DNA from 2 places in the Mycobacterium liflandii genome. Region 1 is predicted to be linked to the other one. Evidence: riboswitches for the same ligand, from Rfam matches in the RefSeq annotation. Region 1 holds a riboswitch; the other holds the start of a gene.

Region 1 (11,904 bases):
TCGTCGTCGTTTCCAGCCCGACGTCCTGATTGACCAAATATCTGTTCCGAGGTAGGCATCCAGTCCGGGCGTATTCAATGCACGGCCAGAAACGGCGGAGCTACTGGGGACTCCGTTGGGGAAACCGCGATCGAGACCGGCCCAGTCCACGTTCGGCCGGCTACCCATCGGGACTTCTCCGTGGCCGCCGACAGAAACGAAGAAGCGGCCATATCGGAGCGAAGTTCATTGCTCGGGAACGGCATCTGCTGGGACACCTGCACAACAAGGCGTCCTGGCAGTCAGCCAAACTGGGCGGTGGCCTGCTCGATGAGTCGATCAACGGTGATGCACGCGGCTTCTAGCTGCGCCAATTGCCCTGCCAGCCGAATTCCCATCGCCGTCTCGGCATGGGTCGGCTGCTGTGGGTAGGTTGCGGTGAAGACCTGCCGCAGCCGCTCTGCGTCGCGGTCGACATGACGTTGACGGCCGGCATTGCGGAGCAGGTGGCGCAGCCTGCTTGTTGTCAGCGCGGCGGCCCGGTTCGGGTTCGGTGCGACGGATAGGAGCATACGAGCATCGCGACGGACCAGCCCGCCTTGGAGGGGGTCAGCGAAGGCGGCGATGGCGGCTGGGTAGAAGTCCATGAGCAGGTCGACGATCCGATTCTCAAGCTGCTGACGCAGCCATACCGCGTTTTGTAGGTCTCGAGCCAGCGCTCCAAGAGCATCAGGCGGCCCGGTATAAGGCGGTAGCGGCCGGAGGGCGGCCTGGTTGGTGCGCACAATGTTCGCGAGCAGCACCGGGCCGCTGTTGGCGGATTTGGCTGCCGACACTGCGTGACTTGTGTGATATCGCGCGGACGCCAGCGCATCGATGGAGTAGATGGGACGGCCGGCGGAGCGCAGAGCTATCACCCATAACCTGCGGTCGACTTCGGCCGCTAGGGGTATCGGATGGTGTGGACTGTCACCGGCTCGAGCTAGCAGCGTCAACAAATGGGTGAGTCCCGCAGGTCGCTCTGAACTCGTTTCCGCAGCACTATTCGTCCAACGTCATCGACCGCCCCAACGTCGTGAACTTCCGCGCCCCAAACGATTCCACAATACGAGTGCGCGCTATCATATGAACGAATTTCAGGCACAGGGAAATCCTTTATGACTATGCATTCCAGTTCAGCGACTGGACGAGCTGAACAGTCAGGGTTGGCATCGTGTTGGCCAGTGCGTTCTTCATCATGAGTGTGCCATAGCCGGCCAGGACCGAGCCGTTCTTGACCGTGCGCTTCCGGCGGTGGCCGTGGTCACGGGAATAGGTGCACGAGCATGGTTAAACATGTCTTACGCTCGACGTCGGCGCCAAAGGCGAAACGTTGCAGCCCTATCAACAGATAGCCCTTCGCAAGTTGTTTGCGAGGTGTTTCGAGGGCTGTCGTAAGGCCCTGATCACCCCAATCGGCGGGTATGGATATCCCTGCGCCACGCTGGGACGGCTCCCTCGGAATGGCCGCCCGCTGGCGAATCGACCGCTGATTGAGAATTGCGATATTGATCGTTGGTTAAAGTTCCGGTCGAACGCAAGGGTCGCGTTCGACATTCGAATCTTGTTGATTGCTCCTTTTGCGGAGACCAAGCGACGGAGCAAAGTCATTGGCTGATTCCCGGCGAGACCAGCGCCATCAGCCTGGGGCGGACCCCAGGGCTCCGGCGTTGTTGATTAGCAGGCTTGTGAGCTGGGGAATTGTGGATTGAGGAGGTCTAGGCGGCGGTTGGCGGTCAAAGCGGTGATCCGGCAGGCTTCGGCGATGTTGTCGGCGCCGTTGAGGCGGTGCAGATTGATCGCGGTGTTGCGTAGCGTTGCTAGGACCTGTGCGCCGTTTCCGGTATGTGCCCTTTGACGGTCTTCGTCGAAGGTGACGTCGCGTATCCAGTGCAGGCTGTTCTCGATTCCCCAGTGTTGACGCATCCAGGTCATGATCGCGGTAGGGCGGGCGTGCTCGAACGGCAGGCTGCAGATGGCATAGACCACCTCCACGCTGCGCTGGTCGGTGGCGGTGATCAAGCGTTCACGAGTGATCCGGATGATTTGTTTTGCGTAGGGGAAGCCGATTCCTCGTACAGCGGTGATGATTTGCAGGGTGCGGGTCTCGACACGGCCGTGGCCGCGGGAGTCGTCGGTAGCGGCTGCGGGCACCTCGGCCCAGGGCAGCGCGGTGATACGCGCAAGTATTTTGGCTTGGTTGGACTTGACGATCATCAGGTAGTGCGACTTCAAGGTGGCGCAGATCAACTTCGCGGTGACGACCTGGGTATGCATCGCATCCACGGTGACCAGCCACCGCAAGCTACCCGGCAGCAGCGTGAGCAGGGCACGTACGCAGGGAATTTCATTGCTTTTCTCGGCGACAGCGAGTTGACCGAGCACCAATCGGGCACGGTGGGCGAACACCGACACGAGATGCGTGGCTGTCGCTTTGGCGCGTAAAGGCACCACGCAGCATCTTGCCGTCCAACGCGATCGGCACCAATCCACTGGGGTCGCTGCTGGCCACGTGTGCAGTGAAGTAACTGCCCATCCTGGCGTTGAGGTCGGCGGGGTCTAGCCGAGACAAAACAGCGCGAAAGGTCTTCTCACTGGGCCGCCGGAACCGGACCCCTAATTAGGCCAACACATCATCGGGAGCGGTGGCCGCCCATGTGGCAAAACCAGCATAGCCGCGCATCCCCGCGGCAGTGGCCAGAACCGCGATCGCCAACAAAGCCACCAGCGAATACCTCCGACCGCGTGGGTCCCTCGGGTCTAGCACCGAGGCCAACACACCGAGAAACTCCGATCCGATGAGCTCACTGCGCTCACCAGGACTCCAGCGGTCGAACACCTCTGGAACCGACGACACAGGCAATACTGAAACGGTAGGCACGGGCAACTCCAGACCAACGACGAACAGTAACCAACTCGATCGTTCTCCAGATAGCCCGTGCCTACACTCCGGCCCCAATAGCGCGGCACCAAAGATCATCAACCCAGCTCACAAGCCTGCTAATCAACAACGCCGGAGCCCTGGGGCGGACCATAGTGGATCACACCTCGGCCGCATGGTGTGGCGTCACCATGACACCGGCCGGCACCCGCCACAAGACCTACGCCGATCACTGCATGCCCGCCCCGTGATCGCCCGCAGACTCAGCCCCGACTGGCGCAGATCGGCCATCTCGATCCGCTCGTCCCGAGACAGGTATCGCGAGCTGACTTGCCGGACCGGCAGACGATCCAGCGGCGGGACGAACCCGACAGCGACGCCGTTGCGGCAAGTCTTGCAACCCCGCGTCCGGTTCGTCGCTGCGGACCGGGAAACACCGACTACGCGGGCCGCAGCACGCACGCTCCAGCCGCGAGCCCCCAACTCCATGAACCGCTGATGCTTGACCGACTGCGGACGACGTTCCGGCCCCATTTTCACCCGACGCGATGATGCCGGCACAACCTCTAGAACCTAGAAAAGTGTTGCGACCACGCCTAGCCTGGATTTTTCGTGAAACGTTGCGAGTTTCGGAGTGTAGATTTGCGAAAGTTCCTGTCGTGCAAGGGATGATGAAATTCTCTACGCTTCAAAGATCCTGACAGGAAGGCACTTCACAGGTGGAGCGACACAAGGTCGCATGTGAAGTTGGCATCAGTCGCTCGACGAGCCGGAACTGGCGCAACGGCATCAGGGTGCACCGAAAAGACGGCAGGTACGGGTCGTGCCCCCTGGCCCCTGGCCCCTGACCACCACGGTCATCTCTTCACGGTTTGTGTCCGAGACCGAACGCATCGAGATCGCCGAGTTCGACCGACATCACCCTCGACGAAAAATTGAGGCCAGACCTCGACTCCGAGGACTCCGATTGGATCGGCGCGCTATCCGATTCCCGTCCTCGGCACCACGCTAGGCCGGGACTGTATTGGGTTCGGGCTGGCACCGCCTCGGCCCAGCATTCCACCGGGCATCCCGCCACCGGCACCGGCACCCGCACCCATCGGCATCGGCATCATCGGCATTCCGGCGGGTCGTCCCGCCGCGGCCATCTCAGCCTCATTGGCGACACCGGCCGCGCCCAACCCCGACATCGCCGAGCTAGCCATCCGCGTGGGCATCGATCCCTCCCAGGTCGGCGGAACCGATACCGCGCCGACCATCCGCGCTTTGCCCAACCCGGCCGAAATCGATGAACCCAGCCCCGCCCCGCCCATCGCCTTCACGCCACTAACCGGTGCGTCCACCAACTTCGCTGCGCTCGCGGGGATTCCGGCGGCGGTTGCGCCGGCCACCCCGGCGGTCGACCCGCGCAGCGAACTACTCATCAGGTTCATCAGCGGTGACATCGCCATGCTGAACGGGTACATCAGCATCGACGCATCCTGCAGTGGCAATGACTGCAGCGTCGTCAGCGCCGTCGGAACGGCCGCCATGACGCTTTGCACCGGTGTGGCGAGCGCCGAGGACGCGGATGTGACCATCCCGAACGCCTGCGTTCCGATCTGGGATGCCAATCCAGCCAGGTCCACGGGCGGCAGACTGAACGGCACCAGGGCGGCGGCCACCGACGACGCCCCACCGTGATAACCCACCATGGCCGCAACATCCTGGGCCCACATCTCCAGGTAGTCGAATTCGTTGGCCGCAATCGCGGGTGTGTTCTGGCCCAAAATATTGGTTGCCACCAACGACACCAACGACATCCGGTTGGCGGTGACGGCAGCCGGGTGCACGGTCGCCGACAGTGCGGCTTCAAACGCCGTCGCCGCCGTCCGAGCCTGATTGGCCGCCGACTCGGCCTGGCCCGCCGCTGCGCTCAGCCAGCCCACATACGGCGCCGCGGCGGCCGCCATCGACACCGACGCCGGACCAGACCAAGACCCACTGGACAGCCCCGAGACGACCGAATCAAATGATGACGCCGACGCATACAGATCCTGCGCCAACCCTTCCCAGGCCGACGCCGCGGCGAACAACGGCCCCGAGCCCGCGCCGGAGAATATCCGAGTCGAATTTATCTCTGGCGGTAACCAAGCAAAGTCCAACATCATCACACCCCAAACCGTTCAGCCGCCCCAACGCCCCGGACAACTCGCCTGTCGACAACCTCCGCAACTGCGTTTGACCCCCGAGGCAACAGTCGCCATTCGGCGACAATTGCCAATACGGCCAGATGCTAGGACGGGGTCGGCGCCGGCGTCCGGGCTTTCACATGGGACCCTGCTGTCAATAGCCCGCCAAGCCGCTGTCAGCTCGGCCGGGGCCCTCTCACCGGGCGTGCGCCGGCTACGCCGCGCCAGCGCAGTCAGCAAGATCGAACCACGGGCCGGGCCGCCCCTGGCGCACGTCGCTGCAAGCCGATCGCGCAGCCAACCGGCAGTTCGACAGGACCGGGCAGCCGGCCCGCACCGGCACGCTCGTGACCACTGCCCGAGCACCCAGTCTGCTAGATTTAACAAAAATTTGGTTGGCAGGAGGGACGAAGGCATATGTTTGCTAGGTCGCAATTCTGCCGACCCATACACCGGTAGCCTATGGCGAAGGTCAATGCAGCGGCGAAAAGCCGGTGGATGGCTGATCACCGAGATCAGGCCGGGACGGACGACTCCGGGACGCGCCGGACCGAGATTCTCCAGACCGCAGCGGCGTTGATAGCCTCGTCGGGTTTGCGGACGTCGCTGCAGGAAATCGCTGACGCCGCAGGCATTCTGCCGGGCAGCCTCTATCACCATTTCGAGTCCAAAGAGGCGATCCTGATCGAACTGATCCGCCGCTATCAGGACGACTTACATCAGATCGGGCAAAGCTGGCAAGCGAAGCTGGACCAACCCGATTCGCGAACCGTGGCCGAGAAGATCACCCAACTGGGAGCCGCGATCGCCAACTGTGCGGTAGCGCATCGGGCCGCGCTTCAGATGTCGTTCTACGAGGGCCCCAGCGCGGATCCCGAACTGATGAAGCTGACGTCGCAACGTCCGCTAGCGATACAAGAAGCCATGCTGCAAACGCTGCGCGCGGGGCGGTGGAGCGGCTACATCAGGACCGAAATCGACCTCCCCACGTTGGCCGACCGGATCTGTCAAACAATGCTGCAAGTAGGTCTGGACATGATGCGTCGCAACGCATCCGCCGACCAGGTCTCCGGGTTGATGTGCCGAACCATTCTGCAAGGCTTGGCAAGCCACGCACCAACCGACGTGGATCTGGACGGTTCCAATGCGCTGTCCGCAGCAAACGACGTGATCGCGACATGGATCGACGAAAAGGACGCCGATCCCAGTGACAAGGCCGCCCACGTTCGGGCGGTGGCACGAATGGAGTTCGGGCGCAAGGGTTACGAAGTCACCACGATCAGAGACATCGCATCTGCGTCCGGACTTGGCACCGGGACTGTGTACCGGGTGATCGGATCCAAAGACAAGCTGCTGGCGTCAATCATGCGTTCGTTCGGACACAAGGTCGAAGCGGGCTGGGTCGCCGTGCTGCGCTCGAACGCGACGCCGATCGAGAAGCTGGACGCGCTTAGCTGGGTGAATATCAATGCGCTGGATCAGTTTTCCGACGAGTTCCGGATTCAGCTTGCGTGGATGAGACAGTCGCCACCGGATACTCCCAACCCGGGGTGGCTCTACGCCGCGCGGCTGCGACAGATGAAATCGCTTCTGTCCGAAGGTCTGCGGTCCGAAGAAATACAGATCGAACCGCCGTCCATCACGATGCTGGCCCGATGCGTCATCGGTTTGCAGTGGATACCGGAGAACATCTTGCACTTCGTCGGCACCCGTGCGGCGCTCATTCACGCCCGTGACACGGTGTTGCGTGGCGTCGCCGTGCGCGGCCAGTAGCGGCACCGCTTTCTCCGGCGCGATTGAACCAACTGCGCTATTGAACCAAATATATGTTCCCCTTAGAGTGAGGCGGGTAACCGGGGCCGGGGAAAGGGACCTTGATGACAGTTGTGGATCGGTTGCGGTACGACGGCAAACGAGCGCTGATCGTCGGCGGCGCCACCGGGATGGGCGCCGCGGCCGCCAAGTCAGCGGCCGAACTCGGCGCCGAAGTCATCGTGATGGACTACGCGCCGGTGGGTTATGACGCCGCCCAGACGCTGAGCGTTGATCTGCGCGACCCGGCATCCATCGACTCCGCTGTCGAGCGGCTGGGCGGGCCGGTCCATGCGGTGTTCTCCGCGGCCGGTGTCGCAGACGGACCAGACCTGATGAAGATCAATTTCATCGGCCACCGCCATCTGATCGACCGCCTGCTGGCCAATGACCAGCTTCCTTCGGGATCGGCGGTCTGTTTCATCTCGTCGGTCGCGGGCATGGGCTGGGAGAACGACCTGCCGCGGCTGACCGAGTTCCTGGCCACTCCTGACTATGGAGCGGCCCAGGACTGGGTATCGGCGCATGAAGCCGAGGGCATCATTCACTACGGCTTCAGCAAGAAAGCCATCAATGCCTACGTGGCGACCAGGGCCTATCCCCTGCTGAAAAGGGGGATCCGCATCAACGCCATCTGCCCAGGCCCCACCGATACCCCGTTGGCGCAAGCCAATGCCGACCTGTGGCTCACCTTCGCGCAGGACTACCGCGACGAGACCGGCTCCAAAGTGCACACCCCGGAGCAGATGGGCGACGTGATGGTGTTCCTCAACAGCGCGGCCGCCTTCGGGATCAGCGGGATCACGCTATTGGTGGACTACGGGCACACCATATCGTCACTGACCGGCGCCTACCCGCCAGGCAAGCCCATCATCGACCTCATCATGGGCCGCGTCCCGATGCCCTAGCGGTAGCGTCGCTGCTATGACGCGTGTTGTTGTCTTTGGTGGCCACGGCAAGGTCGCTCTGCTACTGGGGCACATCCTGGCCGACCGGGGCGACCAGGTGAGCTCGGTCTTCCGCAACCCCGACCACCGCGATGACATCGCCGCAACGGGCGCCACACCGGTGCAAGCCGATATCGAAGGGCTAGATACCGCCGCGCTGGCCGGACTGCTGACCGGGCACGATGCGGTGGTGTTCTCCGCCGGCGCGGGCGGCGGCAATCCAGCGCGCACCTATGCCGTCGACCGCGACGCCGCCATCAGAGTCATCGATGCCGCGACGCGGGCGGGTGTGCAGCGGTTTGTGATGGTCTCCTATTTCGGCGCCGGCCCTAATCATGGTGTATCGGTTGATGATTCGTTCTTCCCGTATGCGCAGGCGAAGGCGGCCGCGGACGCCCATTTGCGTGCCAGCAACCTGGACTGGACCGTGCTGGGGCCGAGCCGGCTCACCATGGAACCGGCGACCGGGCGGATCTCAATTGGCACGGGCAAGAGCGGCAAAGCCACGGTCTCGCGCGCCGATGTCGCGCGGGTGATCGCCGCCACGCTCAACGACGACTCAACCATCGGCCGGACCATCGACTTCAACAACGGCGATGTGCCCATCGCCACGGCATTGGCAGACTAACCGGCCAGTACGCGACCGCGGGGCGGCAGAGTAACCTGGACCACGCAGCTGGTCTGCCGTCATCGCCCCACGCGGTGTCGGCATCGAGCGAGGCATCAACGATGCGTCGTAAGAGGGAATCCGGTGAGAATCCGGAACTGTCCCGCAGCGGTATGCGGGAACGACCGCCGTCATGAACGAAACAAGCACTGGTCCTTCACGACTGGGAAGCGACGGCCACTAGGAGCACCACCGGGTGCGCGCCTGCGAGTCCGAAGACCTGCCAGTTGTGCCGGGCGCGCCGCGCCCGGCGGCTCATCGCCTCGTGGAATGGGCGTTCGGCCGAAGCGGTTGTGCTCGTGCGGTCAAAGCATGGCGCAGTCGGGTCGGTTGTGCGTCCGAGGGCGGTGATCACCCCGTCAATTGAAGGACGCGCTGTGACTCAGCTAGTAAGCCAGCAACCATTTTTCGCAACCATTACCGGCTCTCCCCGTATTGGTCCGCGCCGCGAACTCAAGCGCGCAACCGAGGGCTATTGGGCGGGACGCACCAACCGAGCAGAGTTGGAGTCCGTCGCCGCCACCCTGCGTCGCGACACCTGGACCGACCTGGCCGCGGCCGGTCTGGACTCAGTTCCGGTGAACACCTTCTCCTACTACGACCAGATGCTTGACACCGCAGTTCTGTTGGGCGCCTTGCCCACCCGAGTAGCCGGGATCTGCGACGACCTGGACCGCTACTTCGCCGCGGCGCGGGGCAATGCTGAGGTCTCGCCCTTGGAGATGACCAAGTGGTTCGACACCAACTACCACTACCTGGTCCCCGAGATCGGGCCGGACACCCGGTTTGGGCTGCATCCCGACAAGGTGCTCGCCGAATTGAAAGAGGCGCAGGAGCTCGGCATCCCGGCACGGCCCGTGGTCATCGGCCCGGTCACCTTCCTGCTGCTCAGCAAGGCCGTCGACGGCGCATCCGCGCCGATAGGGCGGCTCGAGGAGCTGATGCCGATCTATTCGGAGCTATTGTCACTGCTCGCCGATAGCGGTGCCCAATGGGTACAGCTGGATGAACCGGCGCTGGTGACCGACATCTGCCCCGACGCGCCCGCGCTTGCCGAACGGATGTACACCGCGCTGGGGTCACTGGCCAACCGGCCGGCCATTCATGTCGCTACCTACTTCGGCGACCCGGGCGCCGCGCTGGGGGCGCTGGCCCGTACCCCCATCGAGGCGATCGGCGTCGACCTGGTTGCCGGTGCGCACACCGCGATCGCGTCCATCGTCGCGGCTCCTGAGCTGGCCGACAAAACGCTGGTAGCCGGCATCGTCGACGGTCGCAACATCTGGCGCACCGACTTGCAGGCGGCGTTGAGCCGGCTGGCGACCCTGCTTGGTTCGGCAGCCAGCATCGCGGTGTCCACGTCGTGTTCGACCCTGCATGTGCCGTACTCGTTGGAGCCCGAGACCGACCTGGACGCTAGCCTGCGCAGCTGGCTGGCATTTGGCGCGGAGAAGGTGGCCGAGGTCGCGGTTCTGGCCCGCGCTCTGCGCGAGGGGCGCGAGGCGGTCGCCGCTGAGATCGCGGCGTCCAACGAAGCGGTGGCCTCCCGCAAGAAGGATCCACGGCTGCACAACGGGCAGGTGCGGGCCCGCATCCATGCCATCCTCGCCTCGGGTGTGCATCGGGGCGATGCCGCCACACGCCGACTCAGCCAGGAGGCACGGCTACAGCTGCCGCCGCTACCCACCACGACGATCGGCTCCTATCCGCAGACCACGGCGATCCGAACCGCCCGTGCGGCACTGCGCGCCGACGAGATCGACGAGGCGGAGTACGCGCGCCGGATGGAGAAAGAGATCGCCGACGTCATCGCCCTACAGGAAGAGCTGGGACTCGACGTGCTGGTACACGGTGAGCCGGAACGAAACGACATGGTGCAGTACTTCGCCGAGCAGTTGGACGGCTTCTTCGCCACTCAGAATGGCTGGGTCCAGTCCTACGGCAGCCGCTGCGTGCGTCCGCCGATTCTCTACGGTGACGTCGCGCGCTCCCATCCGATGACGGTCGACTGGATCAGCTACGCGCAGTCGCTGACCGCCAAGCCGGTCAAGGGCATGCTGACCGGCCCGGTCACCATCCTGGCGTGGTCTTTCGTGCGTGACGATCAGGCGCTGCCCGATACCGCCAATCAGGTGGCGCTGGCCATTCGTGATGAGACCGTGGACCTGCAGTCGGCCGGCATCGCGGTGATCCAGGTCGACGAGCCGGCGCTGCGCGAATTGTTGCCACTGCGGCGCAGCGAGCAGGATGTGTACTTGCGTTGGGCGGTAGCCGCTTTCCGCTTGGCGACGTCCGGAGTTGCCGACTCGACCCAGATCCACACTCACCTGTGCTACTCGGAATTTGGTGAGGTGATCGGGGCCATCGCGGACCTTGATGCCGACGTCACCTCCATCGAGGCGGCACGCTCCCACATGGAGGTGCTCGACGATCTGAATGCGATCGGTTTTGCCAACAGTGTGGGCCCCGGCGTCTACGACATTCACTCACCACGAGTGCCCAGCGCCGAGGAGATGGCGGATTCGCTACGTGCCGCCTTGAAAGCCGTTCCGGCTGGGCGGCTCTGGGCCAATCCCGACTGCGGGCTCAAGACCCGCAACGTTGATGAGGTGACGGCGTCCCTGCAGAACATGGTCGCCGCCGCACAGAAAGTACGACCCGAGGCGTAGGGGTCTGTCGAGTGTGACGCCACTGCGAGTTTCGCGATGAAATCTCGCAGTGGCGTCACACTCGACGCTCGACGGCCTTACTCCGACTGCACCTGGACTGGTACGTCGTCGGCCCAGGGCTGTCGCGTCACCATGTCCGAGACCCGCACCCATCCCCGCTCGAATTCGCCGGTGGCCGCATCCACCAGGCGGTAGGCCTGAGTCTGCTTGTGGATCGGTTGCGCGTCGAGCAGCACGATACGCACCTCCCCCGGCTCGAAGTTGCAGCGCTGCTGCATCGCGGCGATGAGTTGCTCGTTATGCATGTGTCCGTCGCCGAAATTCCAGCCGACGGCGGTGCTGCAGATCCGCTCCCCGTCGGTGATGACATAGTCGTCTTCGTCCTGGCCGGCCATTGCCCGGTGGGCCAAGGTGAACAGCGCCCTGCCGTGAGTGTTCATGGCGCGGAACGCGTATCCGAGATACATCGGGATCTGCGCCCGGTCCTTGCCGTAGAAGCGCTCCAGCTGAGCCTGCGGCATGCTGGCGATTGCGACGATCCCCCGCTTGATCTTGGCGTCAGCCGAGGGTTTGATGCACCACAACGTGGTGTCCCAGTTGCCGGCGTAATAACGCATCCCGGGCAGAAACGAGATCTTGCGCGGGAACAAGTTGCCCAAGATGACAATTCCTGCCACCACGGCAAACAGAATCGCTACCGGCACAGGGCTTTTCACATCGGTTAGGCCGAGGTCAGCAT
Region 2 (11,904 bases), 1.8 Mb from region 1:
GCGGGGCCCGCCGCACGGAGAACCCCACCCCGGCGGTCGAGATTGGGTCGTCCGTCGATGTCGCACCGGACCTGCCCGCGGGCCAATGACAGGCCACGGGCCGCGGCAGCCACCCGGCTAGGCTTTCGAATATGCCGCTGAACGAAGGTGACATTTTCGCCGGATACGTCATTCAGCGGCTGCTCGGCACCGGCGGCATGGGTGAGGTCTACCTCGCCCAGCATCCCCGTCTGCCCCGTCTGGACGCCCTCAAGATCCTGTCCCTCGACGCCACCGACGACGACGAGTTCCGCGCCAGATTCACCCGTGAAGCCGAGCTCGCGGCCACACTGTGGCATCCGCACATCGTCGGCGTGCATGACCGCGGCGAGTTCGACGGCCGGCTGTGGATCTCGATGGACTATGTGGACGGTACCGACGCCCGCCACCTGGTGGAACAGCGCTACCGGTCCGGAATGCCGCTGGAAGACGTCATCGAGATCGTGACCGCGGTGGCCGAAGCGCTGGACTTTGCGCATGAGCGTCGCCTGCTGCACCGAGACGTCAAACCGGCGAATATCCTGGTCACAGAGCCATCCGAGAGCGCCCGGCGCCGGGTACTGCTGACCGATTTCGGTATCGCCCGCGAAATCGATGACAAGCACCGTCTGACCGAGGCCCAAATGGCCATCGGCACCGTGGCCTACGCAGCACCCGAACAGCTTACCGGTAAGCCGCTTGACGGTCGCGCCGACCAATACGCGCTGGCGGCGACGGCCTTCCACCTGCTGGCCGGTGTGCCACCCTTCGATCACTCGAATCGCGCCGTGGTGGTCGGCCAACACCTCAACATGCCTCCGCCCCGGATCTCCAAGCGCCACCCCAAACTCGCGCACCTTGATGCCGCGTTCGCCAAGGCGCTGGCCAAGGATCCCGATGATCGGTATCCCCGGTGCATCGATTTCGCCAAGGCTCTTGCCGCGGGGCCCGGCAGCATCGCCGAGCACCAGGCCCGCCGCGGCGCCACATCCACGGAGCCGTTCGACGTCAACGCGGAGATGTCGGCCGAAGCGTTAGAACCCGCACGTCCGTCCGGCACGGCCCCGTCGGCGCAAGCTCAGCCACACCCGTCAGAGGCAGGCGTGTCCACCGCTTCACTCGGTGCTGCCGACCAGCCCGGTGCCGGCAAGGCGCGTCACACCAAGCGGCTGGAGCGCATGACGGTGGACGGCACCGCCGTCTCGGTCCAGAAGCGACCGGCCGGACCCGAGCAGGATGAAGAAGTCTGGTTGTTCTGCGTGCAGCGCTACGAGTCGACCGGCGAACCACACACCGTCATTCCGGTCGAATTGCGCGGCACGTCAATCACCGGGCAACTCGCCAACGGCGACGCGGTCGGGGTCAGCGGAATCTGGGATGGCAGCACGCTGTTCGCCGATGCGGTCGTCAACTACACCGCCGCAAATCAATGCCGACGGCGATCGTCGGCATTGAAGGTCGAGGGGGGCCTGAAAGAGGGCGAGGCCAGCGCACCGGCCAGACCCCCCGGTTCGAAGTCACGCAAAGGCCGGGCCTTCGCAATCGTCGCGGCGCTGCTGGCGCTCGCGGCGATTGCGGTGGCCGCTGTCTTAACCCACGGGTTCGGGTTGTGGTCGACCAGCGAACCGGGTCCGGTGGTGAAAGCGCAGCAGGCCACCGTGTTCTCTCCGGGTGGTACACTCGATCATCCCGGGCAGGCCGGCCTCGCCATCGACGGCGACCCGAACTCGGCGTGGCCAACCGACACCTATGTCGATGCGACCCCGTTCCCCGCCTTCAAGCAGGGGGTGGGTCTGATACTGCGGCTTGCCAAGCCGACCGCGCTGAGCGAGGTGACCATCGACGTGCCCAGCACCGGGACCGAAGTGCAGATCCGTGCGGCCGGCAGCGCGACTCCGGCCAGCCTGTCCGACACCACTGCGCTGACGCCCAACGTGGCACTTCATCCGGGGCACAACCGCATCCGGGTGGACAGCACGACGAAAACGGCCAATGTGCTGGTGTGGATCAGCAAGCTGGGCACAACCAAGGGGGAGAGCCGTACCGCGATCTCCGACATCACGCTGCGCGCACGCTAATCCAGCACTCTCGCCCATGGCGGACCCGCCATGGCTATCTCGCCGATGAGCGCCCGCCGGCAGGACGGTTGAGAGCTGACCGGCGCTACTCGGCCTCGTCCGCCGGGCGCAGCACCGACGACAGTTGCAGTCTTCAGGTTGGTTTCAGATCGCCTGTGTATCAACACACATATGACAGGATTCGCGCACTTCACCGCAACGACTGCCCTAGTAATCGCCGGCTTCGGGGTAGTCGGTTCGGGTATGGCCACCGCTACCCAAGCCGGGGCAGCCATCGCCCAAGACAGCCCGAAAATTGAACTGTCCGGTCTTGCGGAGTTCGGTCCCCAAGGACCCAACCCGCGCGACCCCGGCCCAGGTTGGCCAGGCGGTCCGGGCGGACCCGGCGGACCCGGCATGGGCGAGCTTGGGCCCGGTGGCCCCGGCGGCCCCGGCGGACCGGGTGGACCCGGCATGGGCGAGCTTGGGCCCGGTGGCCCCGGCGGCCCCGGCGGACCGGGTGGACCGGGTGGCCCCCCTGATCCAGCCGGACCGGGCGGACCCGGCGGTCCCGGTATTGGCGGATTCGGTCCCGGCGGACCGGGCGGGCCCCCTGATCCAGCCGGACCGGGCGGCCCCGGCGGACCGGGCGGACCCGGTGGACCCGGCGGACCCGGTATTGCCGGATTCGGCCCCGGCGGCCCAGGCGGACCGGGCGGCCCCGGCGGACCGGGCGGACCCGACGGACCGCCCCCCGCTGGTCCCGCTGTCAACGGTCACGGGCTTGGCGGGCAGTCGCAGTCCCCAACCGCGGTGTAGGCGGTCCACCAACGAACGGATCCGTCGCGCACCGGAGCGGGCCGGGATCGTCGGCATGCCACCTGCAAAAATTCGTCCTCGTCTCGGGGCAAAACCCGCGTAGGCTCCACGATGTCAAGGACACATCGCAGGTCAGGGGCGCAGCATGGATGTCGACATCGAGAGCAACGCCGAAGATGCCCGTCGGCTACGCGAATTCTCCGCTTTCGACGTCTTCTCCGATGCTGAGCTGGAGCGTGTCGTGGAGGCGGCACAGCGCATTTCGCAGTCCGTGCCGTGGCCTTTGATCCGCGAACAGACTCCATCAGATGCCTGCTACATCCTGCTCAGAGGGGAGGCCGGCGTTTACGTCGGCCGGGACCGCATCGCCGTACTAAGGCCCGGCGAAGTGATCGGTGAATCTGCGCTTCGCCGTGGGAAACTGCGGTCTGCGACAGTAACGACAACCGGCCCGGCCGAGGTATTGCGAATCGGCCGCGACGATCTCGCCCGCCTGCTTGATGAGATTCCCGCACTGCGCGAGACCATGGAGGCCACTACCGCTCGGCATGTGCCGGTAGCCCAGCCGCCGAAGCCAAAACCCGAACGCTCACCGCTGAATGCCTCGGCGCCGACGGAAGCGGTCGAACGTTTCGAGCAGGCAGCCGCCGCTGCCGGGGTGAGCGTCGGGGCCGCGCTCGAGGATGCGCTCACCCAGTGGATCGACCGGAACCAGTAGGCGTAGGCGGTCATCGACCCAGGTCTGAGGGCTAGTCCGGCGAGGGCGCCGGGTCGCCATCCCAGGTGCTCGGCATCGCAGGTGTTCGCGGGCCGTCGTCGTACCCGTCACCGGCCAACTTGATCAACCCGGCTGCGGTGCGGTCGCCGGATTTGCCGGCGACACCGGAGAACCCGAAAGTCCCCGCACTACCTGCCAAGCCGGACGCGGTGGTGATCCGCTCGCTGCCCGTCATCGAGTCGGGAGCCGTCTCCGATTCCAAATCCATGTACTCAAAGCCGCGGCCGAGCTGGCCGACCTTCGTGCGCCGGCGGCGCTGCGAGCGAGCCGGCTCCGATTGGGCCGGCGCGACGACCGGCACCTCGGCACCATCGGGCCGCGGGGCCTTCTTGCGGGCGCTGGCACGTGCGGCGCTCTTGGCATCCGCGCCCAGGCCACCCACCATGTAGCCGAAATTCTCCATCCCCACTCCCAGACCAGCACCGCTTACCGGCGGTGGTGCGGTCGACGGCGGTGGCGGCGGGGCCTGCGTGAGGGTAAGGGTGCTCGCGTCCACGGGTGCTGGCGCCGGGGGAGTGGGCGGGACGTTGGGGGTTAGCGCGACCGGCGGAGCGGCGGGCGCGGCGACCGGTAGCGCCGGTGGCGGCACGGCGACCAGCGCCGCCAACCCCTTGGCACCAAGCGGCACCAGCACCGCGCCGGCCGCCAACGGCACCAGCGGAGCGGCCAACATCGGTGCCAGGGCCGCGAGAAGCACAGCGGTCTGCTCCAGCAGGGTCTTCAGCAGCGCGATCATATCGGTGATGATCGTGCCAATGGCTTCCACGCTGGTGAACAAGATGGTGAGGCCAATGGTCATGGGATTGCCCGACGCGAACGCGGCGGCAAGGTCGGCACCGATGAATGCGAACGTTTGTGACAGGAGGGTGACATACGTAGCAAAGTCCATCGGGTAGCCGAGGGCGAAGGCGATGTTGAGCGGGCTGAGGTAGGTGAGCGGATTGCCGAGGGTGAGCAGATACGGGTCAAATCCGGAGAACAGCGCCTGCAGGAAGGGGATGTTCGCCAGCCAATCGACGAACGGCTTGATCAGCTTGTTGTAGAGGTCGACATACCCGATGTCCTTGAGCCATTGCAGAAACTGGCTTTGCCGGTCGGGAGGTAGCTCCGCTGCCTGTGCGGCGGCAGCCGCCGGCTCGGCGGCGTTCATGATCGGCGGGGCCGGGGCGGGCTGCGGCGCGGCAGCCACCGCCGTGGCCGAGACGTCCTGGTAGCCGCCCATGACCGCGGCGGCCTGAATCCACATCCGCACGTAATCGGCTTCGTTGACCGCGATTGGGATGGTGTTGATGCCGAAAAAATTTGTGACTACCAGCCCCGTATGGATCGTGTGGTTGGCCCCCAGCTCCGCCAATGTCGGCATCGCCGCCAGGGCGGCGGTGTAGGCGGCGGCAGCGGTTTGCTGCTGACCGGCCATTGCAGCGCTGTTGGCGCTGGCCTGTATCAGCCACATCAGATATGGCACGTGGGCCGCCACGTAGATTTCGGCGGTCGGACCGTCCCACGCTCCGGCCTGTACGGCGGCTAGCAGAGCGGCAAGTTCCTCCGCCGCCTCGGCGTAGGTGATGCTCAGCGAAGTCCACTCGCCCGCGGCCACCAGCAACGAACCGGGGCCCGGGCCGCTGCTCAACAGGGCCGAATGCACCTCTGGCGGCGCCGCCATCCAGATCGGCGCGGTCATCGATCACCGCCAGCGAACCGATGCTCACCGATGTGAGGCGCGGCCGACATCCTGACGGTGTGGGCACGTGGGGCCATCAATAGTCCTCCGGTACGACGGGATGTCCGCGCCTGGTGAACCGTGTTAGCCGCTAGAGCCGATGAATGGCGCCGTCTGCCCGGCACCGTGTCTGCATACCTACGACCATCCGCCCAATCCACGAGGCGACGCGCGCCGAACACAACGTGCCCGGCGCAACTGGCAGGTCTTCGGACTCGCAGGCCCGCACCGACGATGGTGCTCCTACTAACCGTCGCTTCCCAGTCCCAGGCTGTGGGGCCAGTGCCGATGACGGTGTTCGTTCCTGCATACCGCTGCGGGACAGTCCCGGATTCCCACCGGGTTCCCTCTCACGACGAAGCTGCGAAAGCCTCCGCCGCTTGATGCCGACAACACTCAGAATGCCGCCAGCAAACCAGCTGCGCGGCTTAGATTACTCGACGCGCACGCTTTGGGCCCAACGCTCACACCTAAATCACAGCGGGAAGCCAGGCGGATAGGCGACGCTGTTGCGGATTGAGATCCAAATGTAGGTGGGGTGCCCCCCTCGGCGGCAGCACCAAATCCGTTCGAGGGGGAGCGGCTGGAACAGCCATGTTGGCGACGAGTTTGCTGAGGTTGGGTCACAACTGCCGTGACCGGGCTTCATATTCGCCGCCGCCGCGCTGGCATAGGTGATAATGGCCGAAGTGTGGACGTCCAATGATGCTGATGCTCGACCGGCCCAGAGGTGGCTGTTCGCGAGGTCACGGATGCGAGGCTCCCTAGGCCCGGTAGCCGCGTGAACGCCTACCTGCATCAGCGATTCCCCGAGCTGCGCACCACCCTCGAGCGCGTCACCCTCGGCGACGGTCCCACACCCGTGCGCCCCCTGTCCCATCTGATCAGCGCTTGCCCGTCGATCTGGATCAAAGACGACGGCGCCTACGGCAACGGGGGCTGGGGCGGCAACAAAGTCCGCAAACTGGAATGGCTGCTGCCCGAAGTAAGGCGCCAACGGCGAAGCACGATCCTGACCTTCGGTGGGCTGGGCACCAACTGGGGACTCGCGGCCACGCTCTACGCCGCCGAGCTGGGCATTCATACCGCTCTGGCACTCATCGACCAGCCGGTAGACGAGCATGTCGAAGCCCAGCTCGACCGCCTTCGGGCATCCGGTGCCGACATCTATCTGACGCGCTCCAAGGCCCGAACGGTGGCCGCCGCCCCGTACCTATACCTGCGCCACCGACGTCCCTACCTGCTACCGGCCGGCGGGTCCTCACCCCTGGGAGTCATCGGCTATGTCGAGGCAGCATTCGAACTCGCCGCGCAGCTTAGAGACGGTGCGCTGCCGACGCCATCGTCGATCGTCACCGCGGTCGGGTCTGGGGGTACGGTGGCCGGCCTGCACCTGGGCCTCACGCTCGCCGGCCTGACCGATATTCAGGTGATCGGCGTCGTTGTCAACGACAAGCTCCGACTCGACCATCGATCGATCACATCGCTGGCTCGACGGGCCGCACGTCTGCTGCAAGATCGCGGCGCCAAGCTACCGTCCATCGACCTGCCTGCCGAACGGCTGACCCTGCTGCGCGACTGGCTGGGGCCCGGTTACGGCCACCCGACCAGCCAGGGGACTCTGGCACTGAAACTCGCGCGCGAATCCGAGCATCTCGATCTCGAACCCGTCTACACGGCCAAAGCGATGGCCGCCCTGCTCGACCTGACCACCAGCGGCCGGCTGCCAGTGGGACCGACGCTCTACCTGCACACCAACGGGCCGCGGTAGCGCGCACCGGGGTGCCGCGCCCGCACTGCTACGCCAAGGTGGGTGCCCCTTACCCGCCCTCGCCATCACGGATCTGCACGTGGTGATGTGCTGTGTGCTGTGCCCTATCACCGGTGCGCAATGCTGGGCTGCGATGTCAAGGAGGGAATCGAACCCTCTGCGCTGCCCTCCGCGCGCCAGCAGAGACCGGACTTTGCCCGCCGATCTTGGGCTTGTGCACGCCTCCGCGACAACTACCTGCTCCACCTCGGCCCGCTAATCCAGCAGCTCGACCTCCCAGTTGGACTGTTGGATCCGAACATCGAGCTCACGAAGTTCGCGGGCGAGCTCGTCGGCCTGGGCGCGCAGTTCGGCAACGGGCAGGGCCGGCAGCATCTTGAGCTCGGACCGCAGTTGGCGCGAGTAGGTGGGCTGGTTGCTACCGGCGGCCGCGTCCGCGGCGGCGGTGAGCACGTAGTGACGCAGACGCAGGGCGTCTCGGCGGGCCAGCGCGTCGGTCAGCGTGCCGTCCGCGCCGATCGCCGTGGCGGCGTTGGTGCGGTTGATGCGCCGGATCAGCGTCTCGTACTCATCCAGCGTCTCGCCGGCTTCGGCGAGCAGAGCCGCGGCATCCTCGGCCGGTTCCTCGCCTTCTTGATAGCGGGCGTTGCCCACGATGCGCGTGCGCAGCTGCTCGACCCGCCGCGCCGCGTTCGCGCGCAGCGATAACGCCTCTGGCAGCTTCACAATCCCTGCTCCTCAGTTCGTCACCCCAAGCGCCGGCTCTCGCCAAGGCCCGGCTGCAAGCCCTTAGCATGATGGCTCCAAATCAGGTAGCTGGCAACGTATTTTCGGTGCCCGGTCAGATCCGCGGACCGCGCTATCGAGGGGCAACGCGGCACCGCCTATCCTGACCGGAGTGGCCGATCTGTCCGTTGCGCAGCTGCGCAGCCGTCTCGACGGTCTGAGCACCCGTGACGCCGTGCGTCTGGGCAGGCGCTTGAAGGGGGCTTCGCGGCGCCAAGCCGGAGAGGCTGCAGCAGCTGACCGAGCAGATCGCTGTCCAGATTTCTGCGGCCGAGGCGCTGATTGCGACGCGACAAGCCGCCGTTCCGACGATCACCTACCCCGACCTGCCGGTCAGCGAGCGTCGCCAGGAGATCGCCGAGGCGATACGGGCGAACCAGGTGGTCGTCGTCGCGGGGGAGACCGGGTCGGGCAAGACCACCCAGCTACCGAAAATCTGCCTGGACATCGGCCGCGGGGTCCGCGGGACGATCGGACACACCCAACCTCGGCGGCTAGCCGCCCGCACGGTCGCGCAACGCATCGCCGACGAGCTGCAAACCCCGCTGGGCGACGCGGTCGGATACGCCGTCCGGTTCACCGACCAGGTCAGCGAGCGCACCCTGGTCAAGTTGATGACCGACGGGATTCTGCTCGCCGAGATCCAGCGCGATCGACGCTTGCTGCGCTACGACACGCTGATTCTGGATGAGGCCCACGAGCGCAGCCTCAACATCGATTTCTTGCTCGGATACCTGCGCGAGCTGCTGCCGCGCCGCCCGGACCTGAAGCTGATCGTGACGTCGGCGACGATCGAGCCGCAACGCTTCGCCGCCCACTTCGGTGGGGCGCCGATCATCGAGGTGTCCGGACGGACCTACCCGGTCGCGATTCGGTACCGGCCGTTGGAGGTTCCCGTTTCGACGGGGTCCCCGGAAGACTCCAGCGACCCGGACGACCCGGACCACGAAATCGTCCGCACCGAGACCCGCGACGAGGTGGAGGCGATCGTCGACGCGGTCCACGAACTGCAAAACGAAGCCCCCGGAGACGTCCTGGTTTTCCTGTCCGGGGAGCGTGAGATCCGCGATACGGCCGAGGCACTCAGCGGCCTCGAACACACCGAGGTGCTTCCGCTGTATGCCCGGCTGCCGACCGCCGAGCAGCAGAAGGTGTTCGCGCCGCACACCGGGCGCCGCGTCGTGCTGGCAACCAACGTGGCCGAGACATCGCTGACCGTGCCGGGCATCCGCTACGTCGTCGACCCGGGCAATGCCCGCATCTCGCGCTACAGCCGCCGCCTCAAGGTGCAGCGGCTACCGATCGAACCGATCTCCCAGGCGTCCGCCGCGCAGCGGGCCGGCCGATGTGGTCGGGTTGCCCCCGGCATCTGCATCCGCCTCTACTCCGAGGACGACTTCGCCGCCCGACCGCAATACACCGACCCGGAGATACTGCGGACCAACCTGGCCGCGGTGATCCTGCAGATGGCGGCGCTGCAGCTGGGCGAGATCGAGAACTTCGGATTTCTCGACCCGCCGGATCGGCGCAGCGTTCGCGACGGCGTACAGCTGTTGCAGGAACTCGGCGCCTTCGACCCAACCGGCGCGATCACCGATCTCGGCCGTCGCTTGGCGAGGCTGCCGGTTGACCCCAGGCTGGGCCGGATGATTCTGCAGGCCGGGGTGGAGGGGTGTCTGCGTGAGGTCCTGGTCCTAGCCGCGGCGCTGACGATCCCTGATCCGCGGGAAAGACCAACCGACCGCGAAGAGGCAGCCCGCCAAAAGCATGCCCGATTCGCCGACGAGGACTCGGACTTCATGTCCTACCTCAACCTCTGGAGGTACCTCGGCGAGCAGCGAAGGGCTCTGTCACGCAGCGCTTTCCGGCGGATGTGCCGCAACGAGTTCCTGCACTACCTGCGCATCCGGGAGTGGCAGGACTTGGTCGGACAGCTGCGCAGCATCTGTCGCGACCTCGGCCTAGCCGAGTCAGGACCGCAATCGGATGATCCGGCCGAGCCCGCCCGGGTGCACGCGGCGCTGCTGGCCGGGCTGCTCTCGCATGTTGGGATGCGCCGTGAAGACGGCCGGGAGTATCTGGGTGCGCGCAACTCGAGGTTCGTTCTGGCGCCCGGATCGGTGCTCACCAAGCGACCGCCACGCTGGGTCGTGGTGGCCGAGCTGGTCGAGACCAGTCGCCTCTACGGGCGCATCGCCGCCCGCATCCAGCCGGAAGTGGTCGAGCGAGTTGCGGGGGAGTTGGCCCAACGCAGCTACAGCGAACCGCACTGGGACGCCAAGCGCGGCGAGGTGATGGCCTACGAACGGGTGACGCTGTACGGTTTGCCGCTGGCCGCGCGCCGACGCGTGGGGTACTCGCGGGTCGAGCCCACGGTGGCACGGCAGCTGTTCATCCGCCATGCGCTCGTGGAGGGCGACTGGCAGACCCGTCATCACTTCTTTGCCGACAACGCGCGGTTGCGCACGCAACTTGAAGAACTGGAGGAGCGGGCCCGCCGACGCGGCCTGCTGGTCGATGACGATGACGTCTATGAGCTCTACGACGCCCGCATCCCCGCCGAGGTCGTCTCCGCACGGCACTTCGACACGTGGTGGAAAAAGCAGCGCCACCAGACGCCGGATCTGCTCACCTTTACCCGAAATGAGCTGCTGCGCAGCGATGATCCTGCCGACACCGATCGGCCGGACGACTGGCAGACCGACGACGCGGCACTGCCCCTGACCTACCGGTTCGAGCCCGGCGCCGCCGATGACGGCGTCACGGTGCACGTGCCGGTCGACGTGCTTGCCCGCTTGGGGGACGACCAGTTCGCCTGGCAGGTGCCGGCGTTTCGCGAAGAACTGGTCACCGAGCTCATCCGCTCACTCCCGAAAGACTTGCGCCGCAACTTCGTTCCGGCCCCCGATGCCGCCCGGGCGGTGTTGGCCGGGATCGACCCGGCCAAAGAGCCGCTAATGCAGGCGTTGCAGCGCGAACTACGGCGTCGCAGCGGCGTCTTGGTACCCATCGATGCCTTCGACCTGACCAAGCTGCCACCGCACCTGCGGGTGAATTTCGCCGTGGAATCCGCCGATGGCACCGAGGTCGCCCGCGGCAAGGACCTCAAGGCGCTGCAAGCCGAGCTGGCGGCCCCCGCCCAGCGGGCGGGGGCCGACGCGGTTGCCGGCGATCTGGAACGAAAAGGGTTGCGCGCCTGGCCCGATGACGTGGACGAACTGGCGCGCGTCGTCGAGCGCAGCGTCGGCGGGCGGGCCGTGCGAGGGTTCCCGGGGTTCGTCGATCAAGGCTCGCACGTGGACTTGCGGGTGTTCGCGACATCAGCCGAACGTGACCATGCGATGGCACCCGGCACCCGGCGGCTGGTGCGGCTCGGTGTGGCCGCACCGCTGAAAGCCGTCGAACGCCAGCTGGACCCACGCACCCGCCTGCTGCTCGGGACCAACCCGGATGGTTCGCTGACCGCGCTGCTCGACGACTGCGCCGACGCGGCGACCGACGCACTGACACCGGGGCCGGTATGGACGCGGGCCGAGTTCGTCGCCTTGTGCGCCGACGTGGCGAAAGCGCTGGTCCCGATGACCATCGACATCGTGGGGCGCGTCGCGAAGGTGCTCGCCGCCGCGCAGGAGGTGCAGCTCGCCTTGCCCGCGAAGCCACCGTCGGCGCAGACCGACGCGATCGCCGATATCCGCGCCCAGCTGGACCGGTTGGTTCCACCGGGCTTCGTGGCCGCAACCGGGCGGGCACATCTCGGCGACCTCGCCCGCTACCTGATCGCGATCCGTCGACGCCTTGACCGGTTGCCGCATGCCGTTGCGGCCGACCGGGACCGGATGGAGTGGGTACAAGCCGTTGTGGAGGCCTACGACGAACTTGTGCACGCGCTGCCGCTGGCACGGGCCAGCGCCGCCGACGTCCGCGACATCGGCCGCCAAATCGAGGAGTTGCGGGT

The links. Region 1 has a riboswitch for cobalamin ahead of metE (5-methyltetrahydropteroyltriglutamate--homocysteine S-methyltransferase). Riboswitches for the same ligand answer to the same signal wherever they lie in the genome.
Region 2: another riboswitch for cobalamin. It lies ahead of CKW46_RS16150 (PPE family protein); the one in region 1 lies ahead of metE (5-methyltetrahydropteroyltriglutamate--homocysteine S-methyltransferase).

The regions. Positions count from the first base shown of each region.
Region 1 covers NZ_CP023138.1:5,399,194-5,411,097, forward strand. Annotated here, with positions in the region: gene CKW46_RS23930 (IS110 family transposase) at 282-977, opposite strand; partial or broken gene CKW46_RS23935 (ISAs1-like element IS2404/ISMul1 family transposase) at 1,696-2,899, opposite strand; gene CKW46_RS23940 (PPE family protein) at 3,880-5,049, opposite strand; gene CKW46_RS23945 (TetR/AcrR family transcriptional regulator) at 5,569-6,843, shown strand; gene CKW46_RS23950 (SDR family oxidoreductase) at 6,948-7,790, shown strand; gene CKW46_RS23955 (SDR family oxidoreductase) at 7,807-8,457, shown strand; cobalamin riboswitch at 8,513-8,738, shown strand; gene metE (5-methyltetrahydropteroyltriglutamate--homocysteine S-methyltransferase) at 8,874-11,165, shown strand; gene CKW46_RS23965 (DUF3556 domain-containing protein) at 11,243-11,904, opposite strand, start outside.
Region 2 covers NZ_CP023138.1:3,595,322-3,607,225, reverse strand. Annotated here, with positions in the region: gene CKW46_RS16165 (serine/threonine-protein kinase) at 132-2,096, shown strand; gene CKW46_RS16160 (TrbL/VirB6 family protein) at 2,304-2,951, opposite strand; gene CKW46_RS16155 (cyclic nucleotide-binding domain-containing protein) at 3,040-3,612, shown strand; gene CKW46_RS16150 (PPE family protein) at 3,644-5,353, opposite strand; cobalamin riboswitch at 5,576-5,788, opposite strand; gene CKW46_RS16145 (1-aminocyclopropane-1-carboxylate deaminase/D-cysteine desulfhydrase) at 6,174-7,163, shown strand; gene CKW46_RS16140 (DIP1984 family protein) at 7,419-7,889, opposite strand; partial or broken gene hrpA (ATP-dependent RNA helicase HrpA) at 8,062-11,904, shown strand, end outside.